Linked DNA regions of Oleomonas cavernae. The protein of the gene in region 1 interacts with the protein of each later gene in a pairwise test. Links are inferred from orthologs where the notes say so. Each region holds a gene or a part of one and is shown on either strand. Other genes may lie near its edges.

Region 1 (7,092 bases):
CGGGACATGGCCCAGGCCGTCGAGGACGCCCTGCCGGCCAGCGTCGCGGTCTGTGCCGCCGCGGTCGCCGACTGGCGGGTCGACGGCGAGGCCGGCCAGAAGATCAAGAAGGACGGCAGCGGTGCCGTCCCCACCCTGTCGCTGGTGGAGAACCCCGACATCCTGGCCTCGCTGTCGCGGCGCAACCAGGGCCGGCCGGCCCTGGTGATCGGCTTTGCCGCCGAGACCGAGAAGGTGGTCGACCATGCCCGCGCCAAGCTGGCGCGCAAGGGCTGCGACTGGATCGTCGCCAACGACGTGGGCTCTGGTCCCGACGGCGGCGTCATGGGCTCCACCGACAACACCGTTCACATCGTCACCGGCGAGGGTATCGAGTCCTGGCCCAAGCTGTCCAAGATTGAAGTGGCGGCGCGCCTGGCGGCGCGCATCGCGCTAACCGTGAAGGAACGAAACATCTGATGTTACGCCTGTCGCGCAAGATGCTGTTCGCCCTCGAAGCCGTGGTCGACATCGCCTACAACGCCCGGCCCGAGCCCGTGCAATCGAAAGAGATCACGCGCCGCCAGGGCATCCCCCAGCGCTATCTCGAGCAGGTGATGCAGCAACTGGTCCATGCCGGCGTGCTGAAAGGCGTGCGCGGGCCCAAGGGCGGCTATCGCCTGGCGCGCGAGCGCCGCCGCATCACGGTGGGCGAGATCATTCGCGTGGTCGGCGCCATCGAGAACGCGGAGGACGAGGAGGACGGCGGCGAGGGCCAGCCCATGACCTCGGACCTGGGGCGCAAGGTGGTCCAGCCATTGTGGAGCGAACTGCACGAGACCATCATGCTCAAGCTTGATTCGATCACGGTCGAGGATCTGTGCCGGCGGGCCGAAGGTGCCGGCGTGCACTCGGAAGGCCGCGAGCGCATGGACTTCTCGATCTGAGTTTGGATTTCCTGGGAGGAATGATGATGAGCAAGACGGCGAAGCCCGGTCGCGGCCGCGTCTACGACAGCATTACCGAGACGATCGGCAATACGCCCCTGGTGCGGGTGCACCGGCTGGCCTCGCAGGCCGGGGCCAAGGCGGAAATCCTGGCCAAGCTCGAATTCTTCAACCCGCTGTCCAGCGTCAAGGACCGCATCGGCGTCGCCATGATCGAGGCCCTGGAGGCCGAAGGCCGGATTGCGCCGGGCGCCACCCTGATCGAGCCGACCTCGGGCAATACCGGCATCGCACTGGCCTTCGTCGCCGCCGCCAAGGGTTACCGCCTGATCCTGTGCATGCCCGAATCGATGTCGATCGAGCGGCGCAAGATGCTGGTCCTCCTGGGTGCCGAACTGGAACTGACCCCGCCCGAGAAGGGCATGCGCGGGGCCATCAACCGGGCCGAGGAACTGAACAAGGAAATCCCCGGCTCGGTCATCCCGCAGCAGTTCGCCAACCCGGCCAACCCGGCGATCCACGCCGCGACCACGGCCGAGGAGATCTGGAACGACACCGCCGGCAAAGTCGACGTGGTGATTTCCGGCATCGGCACCGGCGGCACCATCACCGGCGTCGGCCGGGTGCTGAAGGCGCGCAAGCCCTCGGTGCGCATGGTCGCGGTCGAGCCCGAGGACAGCCCAGTGCTGTCGGGCGGCCAGCCCGGCCCGCACAAGATCCAGGGCATCGGCGCCGGCTTCGTGCCGCCGATCCTGGACCGCAGCCTGATCGACGAGATCATCACCATCGGCAACGAGACCGCCTTCGAAACCGCCCGCCAGGCCGCCCGCCTGGAAGGCATCGCCTGCGGCATCTCCTCGGGGGCCGCCTTCGCCGCCGCGATCGAGGTCGCCACCCGCCCGGGCATGGAAGGCAAGACCGTGGTCGCGATCATCCCCTCCTTCGCCGAACGCTACCTCTCCACCGCCCTGTTCGACGGGCTGTAATTACCCAAAAAAACGTCATGGCCGGGCGAAGTCCCGGCCATCCACGTCGCCAAGCAGCCTATGCTGTCAACGGATGTGGCTCGTCCCGACGTGGATGACCGGGACGAGCCCGGTCATGACGACTTGAAGGCAACGCTCGTGTGACGCGGAACAGCCCGGTCATCTATCGCGGGGATTCGGCGGGGCGGGCGGCAGCCAGCGCGCCGCGTTCGTACCAGCCCTGGCTCGCATTGACGATGCGCACCACCGACAGCATCACCGGCACCTCGATCAGCACGCCGACCACGGTCGCCAGCGCAGCGCCTGAATCGAAGCCGAACAGGCTGATGGCGGCGGCCACCGCCAGTTCGAAGAAATTGCTGGCGCCGATCAGGGCCGAGGGGCCGGCGACGCAGTGCTGCTCGCCGGCCAGGCGGTTCAGCAGATAGGCAAGGCCGGCGTTGAAATAGACCTGGATCAGGATCGGCACCGCCAGCAGGGCGATGACCAGGGGCTGGGCCAGGATCTGTTCGCCCTGGAAGCCGAACAGCAGCACCAGGGTTGCCAGCAGCGAGACCAGCGACACGGGCTGCAGCCTTGCCAGCAGACGCCTGAGCCCCGCCTCGCCGCCCGACGCCAGGACCACCCGGCGCACCAGTTGCGCGACGATCACCGGCACCACGATATAGAGCGCGACCGACAGCACCAGCGTGTCCCACGGCACCGTGATCGCCGAGAGGCCCAGCAGGAAGCCGACAATCGGCGCGAAGGCGAAGACCATGATGGTGTCGTTGAGCGCCACCTGGCTCAAGGTGAAATGCGGCTCGCCCCGGGTCAGGTTCGACCAGACGAAGACCATGGCGGTGCAAGGCGCCGCCGCCAGGATGATCAGGCCGGCGATATAGGAACCGATCTGGTCACCCGGCAGCCAGGGCGCGAACAGGTAACCGATGAAGAGCCAGCCCAGCGCCGCCATCGAGAACGGCTTGACCGCCCAGTTGATGAACAAGGTGACGCCGATGCCGCGCCAGTGTGCCTTGACCTGGCCCAGGGCGGCGAAATCGATGCGTAGCAGCATCGGGATAATCATCAGCCAGATCAGCACGGCGACGGGCAGGTTCACCTTGGCGACTTCGGCCCCGCCGATCACCTGGAAGACGCCGGGCAGGAAGTGCCCCAGGGCCACCCCGGCGACGATGCACAGGGCGACCCACAGGGTAAGCCAGCGTTCGAACAGCGACATCCTCAGGCGGCCGGATGACGCGCGCTTGAAGCCCCGTCGCCGCGGCCAATCTCGTGCAGGTGGGTCTGCAGGGACAGGCGGTCGAGGCTGGCGACCGGCAGGGCGGCGAAGGTGCTGATCCGGTTCTTGAGATAGCGGAAGGCGGCAACGAAGGCTGCTTCCTTCTGGATCTCGGTCCCTTGCGCGGCGGCGGGGTCCTCGATCCCCCAATGGGCGGTCATCGGCTGGCCCGGCCAGATCGGGCAGACTTCGCCGGCGGCATCGTCGCAGACGGTAAAGACGAAATCCATGTGCGGCGCCCCGGGTACCGCGAACTCGTCCCAGGACTTGCTGCGCAGGTCGTCGGTCGGGTAGTCCATGCTGGCCAGCACCTTGACGGCCAGGGGATTGACCCCGCCCTTGGGGAAGCTGCCGGCCGAGTGGGCATTGAAGCGGCCGGCGCCGTCCCGGCGCAGGATGCTCTCGGCCATGATCGAGCGGGCGGAATTGCCGGTGCAGAGGAAGAGCACGTTGAAGATGTGGTCAGACATCGGCGGTCTCCATGATGCAGCAGGTGGTGGTGGCGAGAGGTTCGGGCACGGGCGCGCAGAGCTCCGGCCGGCCCTGGCAGCAGTCGTTGGTCAGGAAGCCCACGAGGCGGTGGAAGCCCTCCAGGTCGGCGCGATAGAAGATGGTCCGGCCCTGGCGGTCGGCTTGGGCGAGCCCGGCCCGGCTGAGGATGGCGAGATGGCTCGACATGGTGTTGTGGGGCACGCCGCAGGTGGTCGCGATCTCGCCGGCCGGAATGCCTTGGGGGTGCGCCGCCAGGAGGGCCCGGAAGACCTTCAGCCGGGTCCGCTGGGCCAGCGCGCCGAGGGCGTCGATCGCGCCCAATTCGTCGATACTTGTGGACATATCGACCTTATAGATCCGCCGGGCCATGAATGCAACCGGCAACGGCGGCCCTGCGGCCGCCGTTGCCAAAGTCGATCAGAACGCCGAGGTGTCGAGCGAGTCCAGGCCCTTGGCCACCGCCCGCTGCTTGGCGAGTTCGTCGGCCGAAAGCAGGATCAGGCCCTTGCCCTCGAGGTAGCCGTTGGCGGCAATGGCACGGTCCGAGAAGAACTCGGCGATATATTCGGCGATGCCGGGCACGTCGCCGACCTGATACTTCTTCACATAGAAGTACAGCGAGCGGGACACCGGGTAGGCGCCGCCCTGGATGTTCTCGTAGGTCGGCTGCTTGCCGTCAACGGTGGCGCCCTTGATCTTGTCCTGGTTTTCCTCGAGGAAGCTGTAGCCGAAGACACCGACGGCGATCGGGTTGGCGACCAGCTTCTGGACGATCAGGTTGTCGTTCTCGCCGGCTTCGACGTAACCGCCGTCTTCGCGGATCTTCTGGCAGGCCTTGCCGGTGATCAGGTCCTTGTTCTCGGCCACTTCCTTGCAGCCCTCGTCCATCACCAGCTCGTTGAAGGCGTCGCGGGTGCCTGACGTCGGCGGCGGGCCCAGCACTTCGATCTTTTCAGCCGGCAGGCTGGGGTCGATCTCGTTCCAGGTCTTGTAGGGATTGTCGACGACGTCGCCATCGACCACGACCTCGGCGGCCAGCGCCTTCCAGATCTGGGCGCGGGTCAGCTTGAACGCCGGCGCGCTCTTGGCATTGGCCAGCACGATGCCGTCATAGCCGATCTTCAGCTCGACGATGTCCTGGACGCCGTTGGCCTGGCACTGGTCGATCTCGCTGCGCTTGATGCGGCGCGAGGCATTGGCGATGTCGGGGTAGTTCTCGCCGACGCCCGCGCAGAACAGCTTCAGGCCGCCGCCGGTGCCGGTCGACTCGACGATCGGGGTCTTGAACGCGCCGCCCTTGCCGAAGGTCTCGGCCACGGCGGTGGCAAAGGGGAACACGGTCGACGAACCGACGACGCGGATCTGGTCGCGGGCCTGCGCGGTCGCGGCAAAGCCCGTGGCGAGGATGGCAGCCGTGGCGACGGCCGCGAGAGCGGATTTGACGGTCATGGACGGTCTCCCAGGAGTCAGGACGACGGGGCGACGCTACGCCCGCCGCGTGACCGATCCGTTGCACCTTGGTGACAGATCGATGGCGCCGCGCACTCAGTCCCGCGCGGGCAGATAGACCGTGAAGGTCGTGCCCTGGCCCAGGGTCGAATCGATGGTCAGGGCGCCGCGGTGGCGGTTCAGGATGTGCTTGACGATGGCGAGGCCCAGGCCGGTACCGCCCAGGTCGCGGCTGCGCGCCGTGTCGACCCGGTAGAAGCGCTCGGTCAGGCGCGGCAGGTGCTCGCGCGCGATGCCCGGCCCCTGGTCGCTGATCGCGATCGCCACCGGCCGGGCCCGGCCGGGCCAGCCGGCGCGCGAGGGGACGTGGTCGATGACGCGGGCGTCGATGTGCACGGTGCCGCCCTGGCGGCCGTATTTGATGGCGTTGTCGATCAGGTTGGTGAAGACCTGTTCCAGCTCGCCCTCGTCGCCGATCACCGGCGGCAAATCGGCGGGCAGGATCAGATCGACGCTGGCCTGGCGGGCCTGGGCCCGGAAATCCAGCGCCTTGACCACCCGGCGGATCAGGACATCGACCGAGACGGGCTCGGCCGGCGGCGTGTGCTCGGTCAGTTCCACCCGCGACAGCGACAGCAGGTCGCCGACCAGCCGGGTCATGCGGGCGACCTGTTCCGCCATGGTCTTCAGGAAGCGCTCGCGCGCCACACTGTCGTCCCTGGCCGGGCCCAGCAGGGTTTCGATGTAACCGCCCAGGGCCGCCAGCGGCGTGCGGATCTCGTGGCTGGCATTGGCGACGAAATCGGCGCGCATCCGCTCCACCCGCTTGGACTGGGTCAGGTCGCGGAACACCAGGGCGACCGCCACGCCGTCGGGCGACGGCTTGGCGAAGGCGGCGATGCGGCAGGTCAGTTCGCGCGCCACCGGCACCGGCAGCGACAATTCGATTTCGACCGGCGGCTCGGCACCGCTGGCGACCCCTTCGGCGGCCTCCAGCACTTCCGGGTGGCGCAGCATGGCGGCCAGCGGCCGGCCCGCCGGCTCGTCGCCGAACAGGGCGCGGGCGGCGCGGTTGGCATGATGCACGGTCAGGCCGCGATCGAGCAGGATCAGCGGATCGGGCAGCAGGTCGAGTACGGCACGGTGGCCGCGCTGGGCCTCGGCCCGTTCGCGGATCTCCCGGCCCAGGCTGTCCTCCAGCCGGGCGATGACCGTCTCGAGATCGCCCTCGGCCGAGACCGCCGTAACCTCCGGCGCCACGACCGGCGACCGGGCCCACTGGCGAAGGCGGGCAACGGCCGCGAAGGCGGCCAGCACCACGCCGACACCGCCGGCGATCGCCGAGACCGGCCGCAGGTCGCCGGCCACGGCCAATAGCGCCAGCACGGCGATGCCGGGGATGGCGCAGGCGCCGACGGCGACGGCCAAGCTGTCGGCCCGAAGCTTGAACGCCACCCCGGCCGGCCCTTACCGCGCCATATAGGCAGTGAGCGCCGCCAGGTTGACGAGATCGGACACGGCCGTGCCCAAGGGCACGATCTGCACCGGCCGGGAGAGGCCGACCAGCAGCGGGCCGATCACCGTGGCGCCGCCCAGTTCCTTCATGATCTTGGCGGCCGTCAGCGAGGCGTCGAGCGACGGCATGATCAGGACATTGGCCGGTTCCGACAGGCGGCTGAACGGGTAGAGCGCCATCAACTGCCGGTTCAGCGCCGTGTCGATCATCATCTCGCCGTCGTATTCGAAGTCGGTCTCCAGGCCGTCCAGGATCGCGACGGCATTGCGCACCACCTGCGCCGAGGCACGGGGCCGGTTACCGAAGTTAGAATAGGACAGGAAGGCGACGCGCGGCTCCTGCCCCAAGCGCCGCACCACGTCCGCCGACTGGCGGGCGATGTCGGCCAGGTCCTGAGCCGTCGGCTGTTCCTCGACCGCGGTGTCGGCGATATAGACCGTC
Region 2 (7,079 bases), 3.2 Mb from region 1 along the record:
CGACGGCATCGACCGCCTGGGCGGCGCCATCGCCGAGCGCTGGGGCCGCCTCGACATCCTGGTCAGCAATGCCGGCGTGCTGGGGACGCTGTCGCCGGTCGGCCACATCAAGCCCAAGAGCTGGGACGAGCTGATGGCGGTGAACGTCACGGCCAACTTCCGCCTGATCCGCTCGATGGATGCCCTGCTGCGCGTCTCAAGCGCCGGCCGGGCGATCTTCGTCACCTCGGGCGCCGCCGCCAAGGGCGAGGCCTTCTGGGGCGGCTACGCCAGCTCCAAGGCGGCGCTGGAGGCCCTGGTCCGGGCCTATGCCGCCGAGGTCGGCGACATTACCCGGATGCGCGTCAACCTGCTCTCGCCCGGCCCGGTCGACACCGGCATGCGCGCCAAGGCCTTCCCCGGCGAGGATCGCAGCACCCTGCCCCGCCCGGCCGACCTGGCCCCCCTGTTCGTCGAACTGGCCCGCGCGGAAGAGACCCGCAACGGCCAGGTCATCCGCTTCACGCGCGACTGACCTTTACCACCAGCCGCGCCGTTGCGGGCTGGGTTTTTCCAGGAAGAAACGCAGCATTTCGCGCGTGGCGTCGGGCCCGCGCGGATCGGTGTAGGTGCCGGCCAGGCTGCCGCCGGACCAGGCATGGCCGGCGCCGTGAATCACCCATTGTTCCAGCACCGTGGTGCCGTCGGCCGCCGTGTGCAGGCTGCGGCGGAAATGGTGGCCGTCGGGGACGCGGCCTTCCTCGACATGCACCGCCAGCGCGCTGCCGTTCGTCCACTGCGCGACCACGGCATCGCCGTTGGTGGGATGCACGGTGGTGTCGCGGTCGCCGTGAAAGATGATCGCCCGCGGCGCCTTGCCGGCATGCCCCTCGGGCCGCCGCCCCTCGCTGCCGCGCCGCATTGCCGACAGGGCGGTGGGCAGGTCGCGGGCGGCACCGCAGGCCAGGCCCGAATGAACGCCGATCGCGGCATAGAGCTCGGGATAGGTCGCCCCCATGATCGCCGCGGCCGCCCCGCCCGCCGACAGGCCGGCGACGAAGATCCGGCCGGCGTCGACCGCGTAACCGTCCATGACCGCGCGGGTGATGCCGGCGATCAGTGACGGCTCCCCGTTGTCGCGGCGCTGGTCGCCGGGGCTGAACCAGTTCCAGCACTTGCCGGGATTGGCGCCCGCGGTCTGCCCCGGATAGACCACCAGGAAACCGTGCTCCTCCGCCGCCTGGTTCATGCGCGTGCCGGCGGCGAAATCGTCGGGCGACTGGGTACAGCCGTGCAGCATGACCACCAGCGGCACCGGCCGGCCGCGGTAGCTGGCGGGCACGTAGAGCTTGTAGGGCCGGCTCCCGGCGGCATTGGTGAAGCTCGCGGCGAGGAATTGCGCCGGCCCTGCCGCCGGCATCTCCTGTGGCGGCGCCGGACGGGGGGCGTCGGCACCGGGCAGCGCGAATTCGCCGCGGCTGACCCGGTCGTAGAGCCCGCGCAGGGCGCTGGGCAGCAGCGGCTGGCCGGCCTCGCCGGCGAGATCATCCGGCGCCGGTGCCGTACCGGGCTGCCGGCCCGGCTTGAGCAGTCGTCGCAGCAGGGCCGAGGTTTCGCTCAACCGCTCGGCCAGGGTCAGGCGGGTCACCCTCAACAGGCCCCGCGGCGGCAAATCGATGGTCATGACGGACGTCTTTCCAAGCAAAGCATACTCAACGGATACGGTCGCGTAGCGCGCTTCTCACCTCGGCGCTGGCGTGCAGCGCGCCCAGGACGGTCACCGAGGCGATGGCGGCCTGCGCCAGTTCGGGCGTGACGTCGTCACCGATGCGGGCAAGGCCCAGGATATTGATGTGCAGCACCTCGCCCCGGTCCCGCACCGCTTCGAGTTCCGCCCGGCCGAAATAGCGCAGGCCCAGGTCGAGGGTTTTGCGCGCGACCGACTTGCGCACCACCTCGGCATGACGATCGAGCTGGTTGCGGATCGCCGTGCGGATGAAATCCGTGCGATTGGCATAGAAGCCGTCCTGCACCATCAGGTCGATGTGACCAAGGTCCATGAAGCCCAGATTGATCGTGATCTTCTCGCTGTCGGGGCTTTTCGGCCGCAGTTCGTGAACATTCGCCGCCATGGCTTACCATCCGTCTACCATCCAACTGGATGGTATATTGGGTCCTGCGGCGGCCGCTTGCAAGTCCTGAACGCATAGGAGGCTCTCGCCGGCGCGGGTCCATTGGAACTGGCCCGCGGCCCGCCCTCCGGTGTACCGTCTGGTCATGGCTGTCTGCACACCCAAGGATGCGCGGGATGCAACGTAGTTCCAGCAAGCGTGTTGCCGGCTCTCCGGCACTCAAGACCCCGCTGCTTCGCGGCGTGCCCGACATCTGGCAGGCGCTGCGCGAGCATGCCGAGACCATCATCGTGAACGAGCCCTTGCTGGCCGGCCCGGTGCAGCGGCGCATCCTCAATCACGATCGCTTCGAGGATGCCTTGGCCAGCATGCTGTCGGTCAAGGTCGCCTCGGAATCGCTGGGCTCGGCGGCTTTGCGCGGGCTGATCGGCCAGGCCCAGGCCGACGATCCGACGCTTGCCGTCTCCTCGCGCGCCGATCTCTCGGCGGTGGTCGAGCGGGATCCGGCGGTCAAGGGGCCGGCCCACCCGTTCCTGTTCTTCAAGGGCTATCAGGCGCTGCAGCTCCACCGCATCGCCCACCACCTGTGGCTGGACGGGCGGCGCGACCTGGCGCTGTTCCTGCAAAGCCGCGCGTCGGAAGTCTTCGGTGTCGACATCCATCCCGCCGCGCCGATCGGCCGCGGCGTGATGCTGGATCATGCCACCGCCCTGGTGGTGGGTGAGACCGCGGTGATCGGCAACAATGTCTCGATCCTGCAGAAGGTGACGCTGGGCGGCACCGGCAAGGAAAGCGGCGACCGCCATCCCAAGATCAGGGACGGCGTGCTGCTGGCGGCCGGGGCCATCGTGCTGGGCAATATCGTGGTCGGGACCAATGCCAAGGTCGCGGCCGGCAGTGTCGTGCTCGAGGATGTCCCGCCCTGCGCCACGGTGGCCGGGGTGCCGGCGCGCATCGTCGGCTGGTGCAAGGAATCGGTGCCGGCCCTGGCCATGAACCAGGCCCTGCCGCCGGCCAGCTTCCCGCTGCCCGACAACCTGCCCGAGGATCACTCCTGGTCGGTATAGGGGTTGTCGTTGCGGCGCAGGGTCAGGCGCACGGGCACGCCTTCCATGTCGAAGGTCTCGCGCAGGCCGTTCATCAGATAGCGTGAATAGGATTCCGGCAGGTCGCCGGGCCGGTTCATGAACAGCGCGAAGGTCGGCGGCCGGGCCTTGACCTGGGTCATGTAGCGCGGGCGCAGGCGCTTGCCGGCGACCGCGGGGGCCGGATGGCGTTCCGTCGCCTCGCCCAGCCAGCGGTTCAGCCTGGCCGTGGGAATGCGCCGGTTCCACTTGGCATTCACCGACAGCACCGCCGGCATCAGCTTGTCGACGCCCCGGCCGGTGCGGGCCGACAGGGTGACGATGGGCAGGCCCTTGACCTGCGGCAGCGAGATTTCCAGCCGGTCCTTGAGGTCGTTCAAGGTCTTGCTGTGGTCCTCGACCGCGTCCCACTTGTTGAGCGCGATGACCAGGGCCCGGCCCTCGTAGATGGCGCGGTCGGCGATCACCAGGTCCTGGCGGTCCATGCCCTGGATCGCATCGATCAGCAGGATCACCACCTCGGCGAACTTGACCGCGCGGATGGTGTCGCCGGCCGACAGCTTTTCGAGCTTGCCCTCGACCCGCGCCTTCTTGCGCAGGCCGGCGGTGTCGAACAGCTTCACCGTGCGACCGTCCCAGTCCCAGGGGACCGAGATCGAATCGCGGGTCAGGCCGGCCTCGGGCCCGGTGATCAGCCGGTCGTCGCCGATCAGGCGATTGATCAGGCTGGACTTGCCGACGTTGGGCCGCCCCACCACGGCGATGCGCAGCGGCTTGGCCGGATCCTCCACGACCTCGGCATCGGGGTCGAAGGGCTCGCTCTCCTCGTCCTCGGCGAAGTCGTCTTCCGCCTCGTCGTCGGCCGGGTCCAGGCCCTTGGCTTTCAGGCGGTCGATGATGGTCTCGAACAGGTCGAGCATGCCCTCGCCATGTTCGGCCGACAGGGCCACCGGCTCGCCCAGGCCCAGTTCCCAGGCGCCGTGGGCGCCCATGGTGCCTTCGCGGCCCTCGGCCTTGTTGGCGCACAAGACGATGGGGGTGGCGCTCTTGCGCAGCAGGCGCGCGAATTCCATGTCGAGGGGCGTGATGCCGGCGCGGGCGTCGATCAGGAACAGGGCCACGTCGGCCTCCTTGATCGCCCGTTCGGTCTGACGGCGCATCCGGCCTTCGATCGAATCGTCGACCGCGTCCTCGAAGCCTGCCGTGTCGAACACGGTGAAATTGAGATCGCCCAGATGCCCGTCGCCTTCGCGCCGGTCGCGGGTGACGCCGGGCGTATCGTCGACCAGGGCCAGCTTCTTGCCCACCAGGCGATTGAACAGGGTGGACTTGCCCACGTTCGGCCGCCCGACGATGGCAATCCGCAATTTAGCGCGTTCCGCACCCATTCTCTTCATTCCTAAAAAAAGAAGCCCTTTCCGCCCTTAGGGGGGAGAGGGTTTGGGAGAGGCGGGCCGGCGGCATAAAGCGCGCTCGTGACAACCACCACCTCACCCTCCCATTGCCTCCGGCAACGGGTCCCTCCCTCTCCCCCGCAAGCGGCGGAGAGGGCCTATAGATGCCCCGTCAGCGCAGGGCTACGAGCGTACCGTTCGAGGTCAGGACGTAGACCGTGCCATTGGCGACGACGGGTGTGATCACGGTCTTGCCCGGCAGTTCGATCGAGCCCAGCACCTCGCCGGTGTAGGGCGAAACCGCGGTCATGATTCCGGTGTTCGAGGCGAGCAACAGCCGGTCGCCGGCCAGGACCGGACCCGACCAGGTGATATTGTCGGACGAGGTATCCTCGTCCTGGAAGCGCGGCAGCGGGGTGACCCAACGCACCCGGCCCTCGTTGCGGGTCAGGCAGAGCAGTTCGTTGTCGTCGGCCAGCACATAGATGTAGTCGCCGCCGGCCCAGGGCGTCTGGGTCGAGCCGATGGAGCGATCCCACAGCCGGCTGCCGGTGCGCAGCTCGATGCCGACGATGCGGCCGCTGTGGCTGGCCGCGAAGACCGCGCCGCGATCGATCACGACCTGGCCGCGGATATCGTTCAGGGCGTCGATCGGCGTGGTCGAGCCGCCGCGGGTCAGGGTGTCGGACCAGACCACCCGGCCGTTTTCGACGCGCAGGGCGAAGATTTCGCCCGAGGAGAACGGCACCACCACCGCCTCGCCCGCGACGGCGGGGCTGGCAGCACCCAGGAAGCCGGCGCTTTCGGAGATACCGACGTGGTTCCACAAGACTTCGCCGCCCTCGGTCGCCAGGGCAAAGAGCTGGTTGTCCTGGGTGATGGCGAAGACGCGGCCGCCGTTGACCGTCGGGGCCGAGCGGAAGGGAATGCCGATGCCGCGCTTCCAGATCGTGCTGCCGTCGCCGGCGTTGAGGGCAAAGACCTCGCCATAGCCGGTCGAGACATAGACCCGGCCTTCGTCGAAGGCCACGCCGCCGAAGAAGCCGGTCGGCGAATCCTCGTCCTCGGGCCGCAGGCTGACGCTCCAGCGGCGCTTGCCCTGGAGGTCGAAGGCATTCACGTGGGCCTCGGTATCGAGGACGTAGATCGAGTCGGCGCTGACCACGGGCGAGGCAACCAGGCGCGTATCGGAACCGTCGCCGACCCCGGCATTGGCGGTCCACATCACCTTCAGTTCCGGCCCGACCTCGAGATGGTACATGGCATGGGCGGCGTATCCGCCCGGCTGCGGCCATTCGGGATTGAGGTAGGGCTGCGGCAGTTGCACCGGCACGTCGGCCAGGGCCGGATCGACGCTGATGGTCACCTGCTGCGCCAGCACCGAGATGCGTTCGCCTTCGACCTTCTGCGTCGTCCCGCCCCCGCTGAAGGGATTGATGCTGTCGAGCGTCGAGCAGGCGCCCAGGAACGCGGTCAAGGCAACGACGGCCAGCGGTGAAGCGAGTCGGCTCAAACTACGGCTTGCGATCATTGGCGTGGCGCCTCGCTCTGGGTCGGTTGATCGGGCTGCGGGATGGTGGGGGCAGGCGTGGTGGGGGCAGATTCGGGCAGGCGCCCGCCCAAGGCAGCGAGCACTTCGGTCGCGCGTGTCTTCAGCCGCGTCGGGGCGGTAGCGTCGTCGATGACTTCGGCCAAAAGACGGCGGGCCTCGGGGTGTCGCCCTTCTTCAGCCGGACATAGGCGCGCAATTCCTTGACCGCCGGGGCAAAGCCCGAATCGCCGATCGCCTCCAGCCGCTTGTTGAGTTCGTCGACCGAAGCCGTGTCCATCAGGGCCTGCACCGCCAGCACCTGGGCCAGGGCGCGCAGGGTGCTATCGCTGCCCGACGCGGCGACCTGGTCGTAGAGGGCCACGGCGGCGGCCTTGTCGCCGGCATCGTAGGTCGCGGCCGCGGCGTCGAGCCGGGCAAAGGCGCCATAGTTGCCGCCCGCTTCCACGGACAGGGCCTCGAACGCCTTGGCGGCGTCGGCGTGCTTGCCCTCGCTCACCAGCTTGGCGGCAGCGGCCAGGGACTGGGCATGATCGTTCAGCTTGGCCTCGGCATAGTTGCGCCAGCCGATGTAGGCCGCGATCCCCACCAGCAGACCGATGCCAAGCGCGATGATGACGGTGCCGTAGCGACGCCAGAACCCCAACAGACGTTCGCGCCGGAGATCTTCATCGATCTCCTGAAAAATATCGGACACTAGAACCTACCTATGACAGAGGCAGAGAAGGCGGAAAAAGGCGTCGAACCATAGCCAAAGGGCGCCCCCTTGGCAAACCGCTCGCCTTACGATCGCTCGCTGCCGCCTGCCGGCCGATTATCGCCCTTCAGCTTGTACGTATATTCCTCGCTCGGGAACTGGCGGGAACGCACCTCGGCGGCATAGCGCGCCGCCGCCTCGTCGATGGCATGGCCCAGTTCCGCATAGCGTTTCACGAATTTC

What was found. Proteins that work in one complex are often made in the same cells at the same time.
Region 2: the proteins of cysK (region 1) and cysE interact in binary tests that used the Escherichia coli proteins (3 or more experiments, as listed by UniProt). The link is inferred for Oleomonas cavernae from one-to-one orthologs.

What each region holds. Positions count from the first base shown.
Region 1 is NZ_QYUK01000011.1:4,012,671-4,019,762, forward strand. Bases 1-2,932 are described here. They hold cysK (cysteine synthase A), read left to right. Parts: upstream 1-952; coding sequence 953-1,912; downstream 1,913-2,932. Other genes in these bases: coaBC (bifunctional phosphopantothenoylcysteine decarboxylase/phosphopantothenate--cysteine ligase CoaBC), read left to right, coding at 1-459; D3874_RS23240 (RrF2 family transcriptional regulator), read left to right, coding at 459-926; arsB (ACR3 family arsenite efflux transporter), read right to left, coding at 2,076-2,932. Outside these bases: more of arsB, read right to left, coding at 2,933-3,134; D3874_RS23255 (arsenate reductase ArsC), read right to left, coding at 3,137-3,664; D3874_RS23260 (ArsR/SmtB family transcription factor), read right to left, coding at 3,657-4,028; D3874_RS23265 (PstS family phosphate ABC transporter substrate-binding protein), read right to left, coding at 4,104-5,135; D3874_RS23270 (ATP-binding protein), read right to left, coding at 5,232-6,590; D3874_RS23275 (NADP-dependent malic enzyme), read right to left, coding at 6,603-7,092.
Region 2 is NZ_QYUK01000011.1:808,207-815,285, reverse strand. What follows is about bases 1,314-4,232. They hold cysE (serine O-acetyltransferase), read left to right. Parts: upstream 1,314-2,287; coding sequence 2,288-3,178; downstream 3,179-4,232. Other genes in these bases: der (ribosome biogenesis GTPase Der), read right to left, coding at 3,160-4,232; D3874_RS07515 (CopG family transcriptional regulator), read right to left, coding at 1,692-2,111; D3874_RS07520 (extracellular catalytic domain type 1 short-chain-length polyhydroxyalkanoate depolymerase), read right to left, coding at 1,314-1,663. Also shown: D3874_RS07525 (SDR family NAD(P)-dependent oxidoreductase), read left to right, coding at 1-514; more of D3874_RS07520, read right to left, coding at 518-1,313; more of der, read right to left, coding at 4,233-4,584; D3874_RS07500 (outer membrane protein assembly factor BamB family protein), read right to left, coding at 4,763-6,103; D3874_RS07495 (tetratricopeptide repeat protein), read right to left, coding at 6,243-6,785; panB (3-methyl-2-oxobutanoate hydroxymethyltransferase), read right to left, coding at 6,923-7,079.